3 regions of the Pantoea sp. B9002 genome follow, and region 1 is predicted to be linked to each of the others. Evidence: predicted binding sites of a transcription regulator. Region 1 holds the regulator's gene; each other region holds the start of a gene.
The links. The regulator LexA, encoded in region 1, represses DNA repair genes until DNA is damaged. The targets are predictions, from matches to a motif close to TNCTGTATGTACATACAGNA.
Positions count from the first base shown of each region.

Region 2: a site for LexA is predicted at 3,884-3,903, ahead of metR (HTH-type transcriptional regulator MetR). Genes of this name have one in related genera too.
Region 3: a site for LexA is predicted at 2,108-2,127, ahead of umuD (translesion error-prone DNA polymerase V autoproteolytic subunit). Genes of this name have one in related genera too.

Region 1 is NZ_JACAPA010000002.1:36,916-42,377, reverse strand. Features, by position in the region: gene HX773_RS00925 (CsbD family protein) at 1-204, opposite strand, end outside; gene dinF (MATE family efflux transporter DinF) at 369-1,691, opposite strand; gene lexA (transcriptional repressor LexA) at 1,828-2,442, opposite strand; gene HX773_RS00910 (diacylglycerol kinase) at 2,548-2,916, opposite strand; gene plsB (glycerol-3-phosphate 1-O-acyltransferase PlsB) at 3,044-5,462, shown strand, end outside.
Region 2 is NZ_JACAPA010000053.1:53,669-59,130, forward strand. Features, by position in the region: gene glpT (glycerol-3-phosphate transporter) at 1-1,006, opposite strand, end outside; gene HX773_RS22530 (carboxylate/amino acid/amine transporter) at 1,343-2,212, shown strand; gene HX773_RS22535 (DUF1456 family protein) at 2,346-2,825, opposite strand; gene metR (HTH-type transcriptional regulator MetR) at 2,919-3,851, opposite strand; gene metE (5-methyltetrahydropteroyltriglutamate--homocysteine S-methyltransferase) at 3,987-5,462, shown strand, end outside.
Region 3 is NZ_JACAPA010000003.1:11-5,472, forward strand. Features, by position in the region: gene umuC (translesion error-prone DNA polymerase V subunit UmuC) at 406-1,668, opposite strand; gene umuD (translesion error-prone DNA polymerase V autoproteolytic subunit) at 1,668-2,090, opposite strand; gene HX773_RS02055 (FRG domain-containing protein) at 2,496-3,467, opposite strand; gene HX773_RS02060 (hypothetical protein) at 3,539-4,501, opposite strand; partial or broken gene HX773_RS25870 (IS3 family transposase) at 4,742-5,118, opposite strand; partial or broken gene umuC (translesion error-prone DNA polymerase V subunit UmuC) at 5,260-5,462, shown strand, end outside.

The sequences.
Region 1 (5,462 bases):
GTAATCTTTATTGGTTGTTTCCCAATCTTTTACTTCTTTCTCGGCCTGGTCTTTACCATAACCGTAGCGTTCCTGGATTTTACCAACCAACTGATCGCGTTTACCTTCGATCACGGTAAAGTCGTCATCGGTCAGCTTGCCCCACTTCTCTTTAAATTTGCCTTTGAACTGCTTCCAGTTTCCGCTCACTTCGTCTTTGTTCATAATAATCCTCCACTACATCCTGAGTGAGATAGATATATTGCCTGCTTAGCTGGCGATATACCCAGACAACGCGCTACTCATGTGCGCCGTATAAGGTAATTGTAGTAGCCGCTTCGCAGTTTGCAGAGAAATACAGATTAATCTGTAGGTTACGCTTCGCTTATTCAGGCGTTGAACCAGCTATCGCGCTGCCAGTGGCCACGCCAGATCAGCCACAGCGTCAGCCCACGTAACGCCAGGAACACCGTCACCGCCAGCCATAAACCGTGATTACCGAGCCACGGCAGCGTGAGCAGCGATAGACCGTAGCCGATCGCCGCCATCACCATGCTGTTACGCATCTCACGCCCGCGCGTCGCGCCGATAAACATGCCATCCAGCAGATAGCACCAGACGCCAACCAGCGGCAGAATCACCTGCCAAATCAGATAGCGGTCAGCCATGTCACGTAGCGCTTCCAGTGACGTCAGCATTGCCACAATCTGCGGACCGGTAAACGCGTAAATCAGCGCAAAGATGGCGGCGACGAAGCAAGCCTGCCGACAGGCCGCATGCCAAATCAGCAACAGTCGGCTGCGATCTTTTGCGCCAACCGCTTCACCCGAGCAGGCTTCAACCGCGTAGGCAAAACCATCCAGCGCGTATGCGGTGAAAGTGAGGAACATCAGCAGCACCGCATTGACCGCCACCACATCCGGGCCAATGCGTGCGCCAAGAATGGTGAGCGACGCGAAGCAGATTTGCAGCATCAAAGAGCGCAGCATAATGTCGCGATTGAGGCGGAATAGCCGCGCCGCATCGCCGCGCCAGCTGCTTTTTAGCATTGCGAAGTGGATACCGCGCATTTTCAGCACACGCGCCACCATCCACAAACCCACGCCCAGCGTGACATATTCTGCCAGCGCGGTAGCCGCCGCCGCTCCAGCCACACCCCAATGCAGTTTGAGCACGAACAGCAGATCAAGCAGGATATTCACCAGATTGCCGATGATCAGCAGCACCATCGGTGCCCGCGCGTACTGCACGCCCAGCAGCCAGCCCAGAATCACCAAATTGGCCAAGGTTGCCGGCGCACTCAGCCAGCGAATCTCAATGAATATTTTTGCCTGCTGCTGCACTTCCGGGCTGCCACCCATCAAAGCTGCCGCCAGGCTGCTGACCGGCGTTCGCAGCACCATAAACAGCACACCAAAAACCAGTGCAATCAGTAGCGGTTGGGTTAAGGCGCGCGCCAGCGCAGTTTTGTCATTGGCACCAAATGCCTGAGCGGTGAGTCCGGTGGTGCTCATACGCAGGAACAGCAGAAGCATAAAGATGAAGCTGGTTGCGGTTGTGCCCACGGCGACGCCACCGAGGTAGATCGGGCTATCGAGATGACCAATAACGGCGGTATCCACCACGCCCAGTAATGGGACGGTGATATTTGACAGGATCATCGGCAGCGCTAGCCGCCAGAGTGTTTTATCTGAAGAGGAAAACAGCTGCATCAGCCCATTCCGTTGTGTGCGGTAATCAGCGTAATGGCGCCAGCGTGAGCCGCAGAAAGAGTCACAGAGAAGTAAAACAGCAGACTGCGGTCAGCGCAAACACGCACCGCCGCAGTTGAGGAGGATCAGAAACTGATCAGAGCCACTCGCCGTTGCGCACAATCCCGACAGCTAAACCTTCAACGGTTAGCGACTGCTCACGTGTATCAACAACAATCGGCTGGAAATCGGTGTTTTCCGGCAGCAGATGCACAATCGCGCCCTGCTTTTTCCAGCGTTTAACCGTGACTTCATCATCAATGCGCGCCACGACAACCTGGCCGTTACGCACTTCCTGCGTTTTATGTACCGCTAACAGATCACCATCCATAATGCCGATATCTTTCATCGACATGCCGCTCACGCGCAGCAGGAAATCGGCGCTCGGTTTGAAGAGATTAGCATCCACCTGATAGTGGGCTTCGATGTGTTCCTGTGCCAGCAAAGGTTCACCGGCAGCGACGCGGCCAATCAGTGGCAGCCCTTCGCTCGGTTCTTCTTCCATCAGCAAACGAATCCCGCGCGATGCGCCGGAAACAATTTCAATTACGCCTTTACGCGCCAGCGCTTTCAGATGCTCTTCAGCAGCATTGGGCGAGCGAAAACCCAGTTGCGCAGCAATTTCCGCACGCGTTGGCGGCATGCCCGTCTGGTTAATATGGTCGCGAATCAGGTCATAGACCTGTTGCTGCCGTGCAGTTAACGCTTTCATCCCGCCCCCTGGTTGTTTATACAGTCGCTGTGAGTATATACAGGTATTCGCGAAATGAAAACCGTAACAGAGGGAAAAATCAGCGGTTTGATGAATCTGGAATCCCTATCTCAAATGCGTCCAGAGCAGCGCGATCCAGACGAACAGAGCCAGTAAGATAGTCAACAATACGGCAGCCGAACCCATATCTTTGGCGCGGCCCGCGAGCGGATGTTGCTCCTGCCCGATGCGGTCCACCACCGCTTCGATAGCGCTATTAAGGATCTCAACGATGATAACCAGCACTACCGAGCCAATCATCAGGATGCGGGAAATGGTATCTACATCCAGCCAGCAAGCCACGAGAATGGCCACCAGCCCGGCAATGGCTTCCTGCCGAAATGCGGCTTCGTGCTGCCATGCGGCACGCAGGCCCTGCCAGGAATAACCGGCGGCTTTCACTATTCTTACTAAACCGGTGACGTTATTTGCCATGTCTATGGAACCCTTGAACTATTTTGACGTCAATGTGTGGGCAGTATGAGGCGGCAGAGCCACAGACCTTCGCTGCGCTTTCTGGTATGCTTGCCGCGCTTTGCTAACAAGAGGCTTAAAGTTGTCTATGTCAGGTTGGCGTAAACTCTATTACAAATTATTGAATTTACCACTCTCTATTTTGGTAAAAAGTAAGGTCATTCCGACCGATCCTGTCTCTGAACACGGGATCGATCCGACACGTCCGGTGATGTATGTTTTGCCTTATGATTCAAAGGCTGACCTGCTCACACTGCGTGCTCAATGCCTGAAACATGATCTGCCCGATCCGCTGGCTCCGCTGGAGATCGATGGCACCTTGCTGCCGCGCCACGTGTTTATTCACGATGGCCCACGCGTCATTCCCTATTTCGTGGCCAATCCCGAATCGGTGAAGCTGTTCCACGATTATCTGGATTTGCACCGCAGCAACCCGCAACTCGATGTGCAAATGCTGCCGGTCGCGGTGATGTTTGGTCGCGCGCCGGGACGTGAAACATCCGGTGAATCCACGCCGCATCTGCGCGTGCTCAATGGCGTGCAGAAGTTCTTCGCCATTTTGTGGCACGGCCGCGACAGCTTTGTGCGCTTCTCGCAAACCGTTTCGTTGCGCCAGATGGCGACCGAACACGGCACCGATAAGTCGATTGCACAGAAGCTGGCTCGCGTGGCGCGTATTCACTTTGCCCGCCAACGTCTGGCCGCTGTCGGTCCGCGTCTGCCTGCGCGTCAGGATCTCTTCAACAAGCTGTTACAATCCAAAGCGATTGAAAAAGCAGTAGAAGATGAAGCGCGCAGCAAAAAGATTTCGCATGAGAAAGCCCAGCAGAACGCCATTGAAATGATGGAAGAAGTGGCGGCGAACTTCTCGTACGAAGCGATTAAAGTCACTGACCGCGTGATGGGCTGGCTGTGGAGCCGCTTGTATCAGGGCATCAACGTTCATGGCGGTGAGCGCGTGCGTCAGCTGGCGCAGGATGGTCATGAGATTGTCTATGTGCCCTGCCACCGCAGCCACATGGATTATCTGCTGCTCTCCTACGTGCTTTATCATCAAGGCCTGGTGCCGCCGCACATTGCTGCCGGTATCAACCTGAACTTCTGGCCAGCCGGCCCGATTTTCCGTCGTCTGGGCGCGTTCTTTATTCGTCGTACCTTTAAGGGCAACAAACTCTATTCCACCGTGTTCCGTGAATATCTCGGCGAGCTGTTTAGCCGTGGTTACTCCGTTGAATACTTTGTGGAAGGCGGACGTTCGCGTACCGGTCGTTTGCTGGATCCGAAAACCGGCACCCTATCAATGACGCTGCAGGCAATGCTGCGCGGCGGCAGCCGTCCTATCACCTTCGTGCCGATTTACATCGGTTACGAGCACGTGATGGAAGTGGGCACATACGCCAAAGAGCTGCGTGGCGCGGCCAAAGAGAAAGAGAGCTTCCTGCAGATGGTGCGCGGCTTACGTAAGCTGCGCAATCTGGGTCAGGGCTACGTTAACTTCGGCGAACCGCTGCCGTTGATGAACTACCTGAACAAAAATGTGCCGGAATGGCGTGATGCGATTGACCCTATCGAACCGCAACGTCCAGCCTGGATGACGCCCGCCGTGAATGACATTGCGGCGAAGCTGATGGTGCGCATCAACGAAGCCGGTGCAGCCAACGCCATGAACCTTTGCGTCACCGCACTGCTGGCGTCACGTCAGCGTTCACTGACCCGCGAACAACTGATTGAGCAGTTAGAGTGCTACACCCAACTGCTGCGCAATGTGCCCTATTCGCCGGAAGCCACGGTGCCTGATATGAGCGCCGAAGCGCTGCTTGATCACGCCATGGGCATGAACAAGTTCGAGACCGAGCAAGACAGCATTGGTGACATCATCATTCTGCCGCGCGAGCAGGCGGTGCTGATGACCTACTATCGCAACAACATTCATCACATGTTGGTGATGCCGTCGCTGATTGCCGCCATCGTGCAGCAACATCGTGAAATCAGCGAAGCAGAGCTGCTGCGTCAGGTTAGCCTGGTGTATCCGATGCTGAAGAGCGAGCTGTTCCTGCGCTGGGACAAGGCGGAATTGCCTGCGCTACTTAACGCACTCTGTGCGGAGATGGCGCGTCAGGGGCTGATTACCTTACAAGATGGTCAGCTGAAAATGACGCCGGCACGTCACCGTTCGCTGCAACTGCTGGCGGCAGGTATTCGTGAGACGCTTCAGCGCTTCGCGATTACCTTCGCTATCCTCAGCGCGAAACCGGCCATCAACCGTGGCACGCTGGAGAAAGAGAGCCGCACGCTGGCTCAACGTCTGTCTGTGCTGCACGGCATCAACGCACCAGAGTTCTTTGATAAAGCGGTGTTCACTGCGTTGGTACTCACGCTGCGTGATGAAGGTTATATCAGTGACAAAGGCGATGCCGATGCCGAACGCAGTCATATGATGTGGCAGATGCTGGCGGAGCTGGTGACCAGCGATGTGCGTCTGACGATTGAGAGTGCCGTCGCCCACG
Region 2 (5,462 bases), on a different contig from region 1:
TGGCGATGGTCACCAGCGTCATAAAGAACACGCCGGTTGCGCCACGGTTGCCGCGGAACACTTTGTCCGACATCCAGCCGCACAGCAGCGTGCCGGGAATGCCGGCATATTCATAGAAGAAGTAGGCCCACGAGGATTTATCCAGCGTAAAGTGCTTCACTTCTTTCAAATAGGTGGGCGACCAATCGAGAATGCCGTAGCGCAGCAGGTAAACAAACACGTTTGCCAGCGCGATGTACCACAACAGCTTATTGGGCAGAATGTACTGCATGAAAATCTGCTTCGCCGTCAGCTCCTGCTCGTGGTTCTCGCTGTAGTCCGGCGGATAATCATTCTTCCAGGCTTCAATCGGTGGCAAACCGCAGGATTGCGGTGTATCGCGCATAAGGGCGAAAGCGATAATCGCGATGAAGATGGCGCCAAAGGCTGGCATATACAGTGCGGCTTTCCAGTCGTTAAACCACGCCATACCGAGCAGGAACAGCAGCGGTGGAATACCGCCACCGACGTTATGCGCACAGTTCCACACCGACACAATGCCGCCGCGCTCTTTCTGCGACCACCAATGCACCATGGTGCGCCCACACGGTGGCCAACCCATGCCCTGGAACCAGCCGCACAGGAACAGCAGTACAAACATCACCATAATGCTGGAGGTGGCCCACGGCACGAAGCCCATCACCAGCATCACGGCTGCGGCGAGGATCAATCCGGCGGGCAAAAACACGCGCGGATTTGAGCGGTCCGATACCGAACCCATGATGAATTTCGAGAAGCCGTAAGCGATGGAAATTCCCGATAGCGCAAAGCCGAGATCGCCGCGCGAGAAACCTTGTTCCACCAGATAAGGCATCGCCAGCGCAAAGTTCTTACGCACCAAATAGTAGGCGGCATAGCCAAAAAATATGCCCAGGAAGATTTGCCAGCGCAGGCGACGATAAAGCGGATCGACCCGATCATCGGCCACTTGCGAGCGATGCGGTGCAGGTTTGAAGATACTCAACATGAGTGTGGCCCTCCAGGGCGCGATATAGTTATGAGTTCCCAGCAGGTTGGGGCAAAAACAGGCAGTAAAAATGGCAAAGCGAAGTTTCCATTTCGCGCAAAGGATAGTGATGGTCACGCGCGGTTACTGTGACATGTGACACATATGTTACAGTTTTATGACAATGAAGAGCGATAAAAACCAGCAAATGTTGTATTTCGAGCATTTTTATCCAGAAGAAAAGTCGGGAAGTGAATGTTGTGTGACGCTATTTCGTTCACTTGTAAACCAGATAGTTCACCCCGATTTCGACAGTTTGTTTACACTAGCGGCACTGTTCATTTTGGGATCGTTACCGTGCCGTTACTGATCGTTACCACCATTCTGTGGTCTTTTTCCTTCAGTTTAATCGGGGAATACCTCGCAGGTCAGGTGGATTCCTGGTTCTCTGTGTTAATGCGTCTGGCGCTCGCCGCCATCGTCTTCCTGCCGTTTCTGCGCTGGCGCGGTTATCGTGCTTCCACCATCCTGCTGTATATGCTGGTAGGCATGTTGCAGCTCGGCATCATGTATTTGCTGAGTTTTGAAGCTTATCTATATCTCAGCGTGACCGAGTTCCTGCTGTTCACCGTGATGACGCCGCTGTATGTCACGCTGATCTACGATTTGCTCAGCCGACGCCCGCTGCGTATCGGCTATGCCTTCAGCGCGCTGCTGGCAGTAATCGGTGCGGCGATTATTCGTTACGACAAAGTCAGTGACCATTTCTGGTTCGGCTTGCTGCTGGTGCAGGCGGCAAACATCTGCTTCGCCATCGGCATGGTGGGCTACAAACGCCTGCAGGAAACTCGCCCTATGCCGCAGCACACCGCGTTTTCGTGGTTCTATCTGGGCGCGGTGATTATCGCGGTGATCGCCTGGAGCTTGTGGGGCAATCCGAACAAACTGCCGACCACGTCGCTGCAGTGGGGCATTCTGGTGTGGCTGGGCGTAGCGGCTTCAGGTTTGGGCTACTTCATGTGGAACTACGGCGCTACGCAGGTGGATGCCGGCACGCTGGGCATTATGAACAACATGCATGTGCCAGCGGGCTTGCTGGTGAATCTGGCGATCTGGCAGGAAAAACCGCATTGGCCGAGTTTTATCGCTGGCGCTGCCGTGATTTTCGCATCCCTGTATGTGCATAAACGCTGGGTGCTAGGCAAGACGGCCCAAAGCAACGCATAGGCAAAGAGGGAAGGGATAGCGCGGCAGAGGAGCAAAGCATCCGAGCCATGGATGGCGAGGCTGATCCACAGGGAAGTGGTTTCCCTTTGCGATCTGCCGCGCTATCCCTGACCCGGCTCGAACAAAGAAGCGATTAACCCTTCTTAACCGGCGCCGGACGATGAATCATCGTCAAACCTTTCAGGAAATTACGCAGAATCTGGTCACCGCATTCGCGGAAATTCTTATGGTCTGGGTTGCGGAAGATCGCGCCAACCTCAGCCTGTGAAATCTTAAAGTTCGCTTTCAGCAGCACATCCGGAATATCGGTGGTCTTCAGCTCAAACGCGATACGCAATTTCTTCATAAAAATGTTGTTATTCATGCGACGCTCAATCGAAGGCGCGGGCGCATCTTCACTCTTACCGCGACGGTAAAAAATCAGACCGTTAAGGAAGTAGCCCATCAATACATCCGGCAGCTTGCGAAACGCGGCATCGTCATCTTTCTTCATCCACGCCTGCACGTCTTCCAGCGGTACTTCACTTCCCGCCAGGGCAAAAATCTCCACCACTTTGCTATCGCTCAAATCAAGCATATAGCGCACGCTGCGCAGAACATCGTTACTCATCATGGTGAAACTCTCTTGGTCGCGGGTTGAGGCGGCGCATTATAGAGCAGGCGGGGCAGGGATAACAGCGCGGGCGACCTTCGCCGCCCAACAACATCAGGATGAGGTAGTTTGCAGTGAGCCGGGACGCGCAGCATCGCGCACGAAGGGCAGATGTTCACAGGCATGCTGACGGGCAAACCGCACAAAGGCTTCCATCACCGGCTGACGCTGCTCGCCTTCGCGAACGGCGGCATACAAGCGGCTCCACAAGCCATCGCCCAAGGTCTTCGTCACCACTAAACCCTGCTGCTCAAAATTCTCTACCACCCAATGCGGCAGCGCGGCGATGCCCATGCGCGCCGACACCATTTGAATCAGCAACAGCGTATTGTCCACGCTCTTCAAGGCCGGACTGACGCCCGCAGGCTGCAGGAAATGGCGCCACACATCCAAACGCTGACGCTGCACCGGATAGATCATCAGCACCTCATCGGCCATATCTTCCGGGGCAATATGCTCAAGCTGCGCCAAAGGATGATCCGGCGCCATCACCAAACGCACTTCAAAATCGAACATCGGTGAATAGAACAACCCGCTGCGCGGCAAAATATCGGAGGTCAACACCACATCCAGCTCGCCCTGCTGCAGCGCGGGTTGCGGATCAAAGGTCACGCCGGATTTGAAATCCATCACCACCTGCGGCCAGCTCTGGCGGAAATTATTCAGCGCGGGCGTTAGCCATTGAATACAGCTGTGACACTCGATGGCGATACGCAACGTGGCCTGATGTGGCTCATGACACGCCTGCAAAGCCTGCTGAATCTGCGGCAAAACCTGCTCAGCCAACTGCAGCAAAATCTCTCCCTGCGGCGTAAAACGCAGCGGCTGGCTTTTGCGCACAAACAGACGAAAGCCCAGCCGCTGCTCCAGATCGCTGAACTGGTGAGACAACGCCGATTGCGTCTGATGAAGCTGGGAGGCGGCGGCGGCTAACGAGCCGGTATTCCGTAACGCCTGCAGCGTCCGCAGGTGTTTGAGTTCGATCATGAGAATCCTTCACATCGAGATTGAACAAATTGCGCTTGAGGAACATACAGTACCCGCAGATTATGGCGGTGTAAACATCTGGACGGCTAAACATCTCTGCACGCTACTCAGCTAAGAATATCTGGAGAACAGAAAATGACCATTCTGAACCATACACTCGGTTTCCCTCGCGTCGGTCTGCGTCGTGAACTGAAGAAAGCACAGGAAAGCTATTGGGCAGGTAAAAGCTCACAGGAAGAGCTGCTGGCGGTGGGGCGCGAACTGCGCGCCCGTCACTGGCAACAGCAGAAAGAGGCGGGCGTCGACCTGCTGCCGGTGGGGGATTTTGCCTGGTACGATCACGTACTTACCACCAGCCTGCTGCTGGGTAATGTGCCAGCACGCCACCAAAACCAGGATGGCTCGGTCGATCTCGACACGCTGTTCCGCCTTGGCCGTGGCCGCGCGCCAAGCGGTGAACCGGCGGCGGCGGCGGAAATGACCAAATGGTTCAACACCAACTATCACTACATGGTGCCGGAATTCACTCAAGGCCAGCAGTTCAAACTCACCTGGACGCAACTGCTGGACGAAGTTGATGAAGCGCTGGCGCTCGGGCACAAGATTAAACCGGTGCTGCTGGGGCCGGTTACCTATCTGTGGCTGGGTAAAGTGAAAGGTGTGCCGTTCGATCGCCTGTCACTGCTCAAAGACATTCTGCCGGTTTACCAACAGGTGCTGGCTGAACTGAAAAAACGCGGTATCGAATGGGTACAAATTGATGAGCCAGCACTGGCGCTGGAACTGCCGCAAGTGTGGCGCGATGCCTTCAAACCGGCTTACGCCGCGCTGCAGGGCGAAAGCAAACTGCTGCTCACCACCTATTTCGACAGCATCGGCCAGAACCTCGACGTGATCAAAGCGCTGCCGGTGCAAGGTCTGCACGTTGACCTGGTTCACGGCAAAGACGACATCCAACAGTTGAACAGGCAGATTCCCGCGGATTGGCTGCTCTCCGTCGGCGTGATCAACGGACGTAACGTCTGGCGTGCCGATCTCAGCAGCTGGTTTGCGCGTCTGCAGCCTCTGGTGGGTCAGCGCCAACAGTTGTGGATCGGATCATCTTGCTCGTTGCTGCACAGTCCAATCGATCTGAGCGTGGAAACCCGACTCGATGAAGAGGTGAAAAGTTGGTTCGCCTTTGCCCTGCAGAAGTGCGCTGAGCTTGCACTGCTGAGTCATGCGCTGAACAACAATGATGCCGCTTCGCTGGTCGAGTGGAGCGCGCCGATTCGTGCGCGAGCCAACTCCACGCGCGTTCACAATGCCGCCGTCGGCGAGCGTCTGGCGAAAATTCAGGCGAAAGACGTTGAACGTGCCAGCAGCTACACCGAGCGTGCCAAAGCGCAGCGTAACCGCTTTAACCTGCCAGCGTGGCCGACCACCACCATCGGTTCATTCCCGCAGACCACCGAAATTCGCGGCCTGCGCCTCGACTTCAAAAAAGGCAACATCGACGGTGGTAACTATCGCACTGGCATCGCCGAACACATCAAACAGGCGATTGTTGAGCAGGAACGTTTGGGCCTCGACGTGCTGGTGCACGGGGAAGCAGAGCGTAACGACATGGTG
Region 3 (5,462 bases), on a different contig from region 1:
ACCGCTACACAGGCTTATCTTGATTTTTTTGAAAAACTACCTCGAGAGAAGAAAAAGATCTCTAAACTCCATGAAAAAGCGTCAAATAAATTATGCAAACTTAAAGGAAAATTAAGGGCTGTGAGCCAGTTGATTGCATATAACTAATCAAATAATTTTATTAACAATTCCTGTTCAATACTTATATTTTAAGTGTCTTCATGAAACACATGAAGACATCCCTAAGCTTGAGGTTCTCTACCATCAAAAAATGAGCACAACCATAACTCGATATTTCTTGCTAAAATTCCCTTCTTAATTTATCTATATCCAACACTACTACTAACTCTGCCGAAGATGGAACTTAGCATTGCCTGGTCGGATCATTTAGGAGCAGTATTTTTTCTTGTGCCACCAAGTAATATGTTAATTAGCGATAGGCAGATCCGAATACTTAGTTGTATAGGCCGGTGAGAGCATTTCTCGCTTCATTGCCCAAGCTTTCTGAACCCCTTGCCCTGCAAACCATAATTTCCCTTTTCCACTCTGATTCAAGCCATCGACAACGCGCATCAAAGCTTCACTGTTAGCCTGTGGTTTAAATTCATCAAATAGGTTGAGTTGCGATACGCCCTGACTGAAAAAATCTCCCAATATAACCCCTGCTTTCATATACCGATGTCCATCTCGCCATATGCAATCAAGCGCATCCATAGCAACACGGACAATATCGCGTGTATCATTTGATGGTGTAAACAGCTTGCCCGTTGCTTGGTTCCCGTAAAAGGTTTCTCCAACGGCATGCGGACTGGTCCGGACAAATACGACTACCTGCCTACAATATTGCTTTTCATTACGAAGCTTTTCCGCAGCCCGTTCTGCATAGGTGAAAACCGCCTGCCGCATATCCAAATATTCAGTTATGCGAAAACCAAATGATCGTGAACACACTATCTGTTGTTTTATTGGAGCGAATTCCTCTAGCTCTAGACATTGCTCTCCCCGCAATTCACGGACAGTGCGCTCTAGCACTACATTGAAATGTTTACGAATGATATAGGTGCTTTGCTCTGACAGGTCTTTAGCCGTAGTGATCCCCATGGCGTTGAGCTTTTTGCTAATGCGTCGGCCAACACCCCACACGTCCTCTACAGGAATCAGTGACATCAGTTTTCTTTGACGTTCTGCATTCGAGAGATCCAATACACCACCTGTTTTTGTCCACTTTTTAGCGGCGTGATTGGCGAGTTTTGCAAGTGTTTTGGTTTGGGCAATGCCAACACCGACCGTCAGATGTGTGTCGCGCTTAACGCGCGCCTGAATCTCTCGACCGTAATCCTCCAAAATCCGGCAGTTACGGACACCCGTAAGATCCAAAAAAGCCTCATCAATACTGTATATCTCAATAGAAGGTGCCATATCCTCAAGAGTTGTCATCACTCTATTACTCATGTCTGCATATAGGGCATAATTAGAGCTAAATACATGAATTTTATGCTTTCTTATCTCGTCTTTTAATTTGAAATACGGTGCTCCCATGGGAATTTTCAGGATTTTCACTTCAGCGGAACGAGCTATTACACATCCGTCATTGTTGCTTAAAACCAGTACTGGTTTGCCGCGTAAATCAGGTCTGAAAACCGTTTCGCAACTAGCGTAAAACGAGTTCACATCAACCAGCGCAAACATTAGCGCACCATTGTTTTGATTGAGTGTTTTACGATGCCGAAGATTTCGAATTGATCTGGGTCGGTTATGGGGATAATGGCATGTGCTGCGTTCATGGGCCTCAGATGCAAGAAAGGTTTTATCATGAGCTGTTTAACGGTGAACTCACCTGACAGCGCTGCTACGATGATGTCACCATGTTCGGCTTTAATGGAGCTATCCACAACCAACATATCACCATCGTTGATTCCACCTTCAATCATAGAGTCACCGCTAACCTTGATGAAATAGGTTGAACTGGGATGACTGACGAGCAGATCGTTCAGATCTAATCGCTGCTCAATGTAGTCCTGAGCTGGTGACGGAAAGCCACAAGGTACTCGGTCATTGAACAACGGAAACTCTAAGATGGCGCAGATTTCCTCTGGTTTGAAAAATTTCATAATTGCAATTCCGACAGTGCTGTATGAATATACAGTAATATCTAACTACTCGATCGATCAAGCCGATTATCGGAAGTTTTAGTGAAGCCTTTGGTAAGGAAGGAAATTAATTTTCACGGCCGATTACGCGCAAGTTAGGATGAGAAAAGAACACCTAGCAGAAGTGGATATAACGCTAGAAGTGGTCATACACACCCCAATCCACCTGTTTAGTATGTGAAAAAGTGCAATCTGAGCAGACTACAGGGAATAGGTTCCCGGCGGAGATAACTCAAATAAGCGAGGTGTGTTTTTTGATCAATTAATTATCATGGACATAGCATTCACGTTACGCTTTAAGTGACATTTATCCTGCCATACTAATAAAGATAAAATTACTATCTTAAGGCTATATCTTTGTGAAATTTAGTAATTTAAAGAATATAACTTTTTAATCTCCCTAGCTTGGTACTCCATTTCAGGGAAAAGAGTTGACTCTTTGATGCCTGCATATTCTAACTCTTTAAGGAGTTTAAGCTTGGTTTCTTTTCTTATCCTCATTTTTATTAATGAATCCCCAGAATACATTTCATTCTCCAGTTCGCCAACCGGAATAAACTCATCACCATCAACAAACATCCCACCATGAAAGGTGAAATATCCATGTTGTTGTCTTATTCTAGGATTGAGGTGCGGAGCTTTAAATGGAACTATATTTGAAAAAGCTCTTTTTACATCGGAGAAAACGAAGGGAATCATTTTCCCATTGATATCCTTAGTATTTTCTAGATCTACCTTCAGCTCTAGGCTATCAAAAGAAGCTGAACTACCGGTTGAAAGGCCACAAAATGGAGAACGTTTGAAAATATTGCTTCTAAGTTCCTGAATAGATATGCCATTTAATTTAGAACTACCATCCAGTTCTTCGTCAAGACGATAGATTAGTCTCTGGAAAAAATCTGCACGAGACTTCTCTTGTACCTGCATCTCAAGGAACTCATTTAGTTCATAAGTATCATGCAGGTAGGTCGGGTCAAAAATGAAAAGCGAACCATCGCAATCTAAATCATTTATGCAACTAAAATAAAGACCTACAAGCAAATTACTTGACCAGTCCAACAAACGTGTCGGGAGGCCGTAGTGTTGCATTAACGTTAGCCACTCATATGTATCTTTATGAGTATTCGATTGGTCGGGATAACGTCTTTTAAATTCTTGAAGCATTTTTTGTTCGTGATATATAACACCAAAAGAAGGACCTTGCCTGAAAATACTAGGGAGTAATTTATGACCATAAGTAGGCTGACCTCTAAACCATAAAGTTTTAAAGTTTACCGCTACTTCGGTCAAACTAGCGGTAATACTACTCAACGTACCTTCAACTTCAATTTCTTTCATTTATAAATCCTAAAATACTTAAGAGAAATTAATTTACTCAAAATTCAGTTAGCAACATATTATTATACGACTCAAATAGAAACACCGAAAATGCGCATTAGCTTATTTCTAAGTTCCACATCACAAATGCCATCCACATCCAGAATTTTAATTAGAGCATCAATTTGCTGCTCACTGCGATGCTCATACGAAAAAACTATCTCAATCTGTTTATTAGTAAGATGTCTTATCAAATGTTCATATGCATTCATACCTGGCTTAAAAAAAGAAATAATCATATTCCACTTAAACTTCTGCTGCAGCCCTTCATGGATTTTCTTGTACTCAAAGAAGGGGCGCAACGTAGGAGCGTATTTTACTAAAATGGCTCCTTTATGCCACTCATAGTACTGCTGAACATGTTTTTTATACTGAGTAAAAATATCATATATATCAATACTATCACCTGCACTCTCAATATACTCTTTTGCCTTACTTCCCCAGCCCTTCCATTCCAGCAACTCATCTTTTGTGACAATAAAACTAGCAGTTCTTTTGCCCGTGATTGAATCATGACTAATTCTCCAGTTTGCCTGTGCTATACGCCAGTGGGAGCTGAAGTTACGTAAATTTTGTAGGAAATCATGGAGACCCGGAGTGGAAAAGAATTTATTTCTTTGTTCAAAGATATCGTCTAAAGGCCATCTTTTATTGAATGAACGTGCGATATCAACTACAGTCATTAACGATGAAGTGCTATAATATAACTTGCGTTTCACCTCACGTACAAAGTCACTTTCATTTTTCTCATATATTTTATTCCAAAAATATACATCCTTACTTCTCTCACCAAAGATAGTTATTTCATCTAACAATTCCGTAGTACTTCTTGAAAATACCCAAACAGCATCGTCAAGTTCGTTAATTCCATTCCAGAGCTGTCCACCATCTGTTCTGTCAATGGATTTCTGTACTGCACTGAAATCAGACATCATCGCTGTTTGTATGTGTTGAAGTGTCCACGGGTGAGCGATCGTTTCAAGATAGCCAGTCATCTGTAGTCCTAGGGTCAAATGAAGTATAAATGGTAATCCACGAAAACATCACTGACCCGCCCCCCAATAATTGATACAACCGTAAGTTGTTAATTGGGTTTGGTCAATGAAGCACCAGAGGTAATATACCCTATAAACGCTCAGCCTTAGTTGCAAAAGGCCGAACACCATGCCCAAAGCAAGGTATTGCTGATGCATTGTGTAGTGCAGAATTAAAAATGACCACCTCTTCAGATTTCTTCAGTACCGATTTTCCGATACATTTTGTGGTAATCCGCAGTCATATTCGTATGGTCTAAGCGCACTGTAATAACCCTTGATATAATTTGCAATTGTATTGCAAGCTTATCTAAAGACCATGCTGCCGATGACCGGTATCCACTCATTTTCCAGTCTCCGAAAGAAGCGCTCCATTGGGCTGTTATGCCAATAATTTCAACATCGACTCATGCTCTGCTGGATCCTCTAACGCCGCAGTAACTGGCGGAACTGTCTACTTGTGTAGTGACTGGATTGATCATGATTGAAAATCACTCCAGCAGGTTACAACTGGCATTCCATGCCATTTCCAACGTTTTGGTTGTCAACTTGCTGTCTGGCGAGAAAGATATTGGATAACGACGGCAGTTTTAGGCCATGGACATATCCCGGCTAGATACCATTAAAAATGCATATTTCTATGGACATGATAGCAGGAAGATAATCTATTAAATTTAATAAAATTAATTGATGTCCATGGTTGATCATCTTTCCATTACATTGACGAAGCCTTCGTTGACGTCACCGGCATCAACGCCTGCATGACATTCGAACAGTTAGGCTGCGACATTCGCGACCGCATTTATCGGGACACCCATTTGCGTGTGGGTGTCGGCATTGCGCCGACCAAAACCCTCGCCAAGCTCGCCAACTGGGCTGCCAAACGCTGGACCAAAGCCGAGAACGTGATGGATCTCTCCTT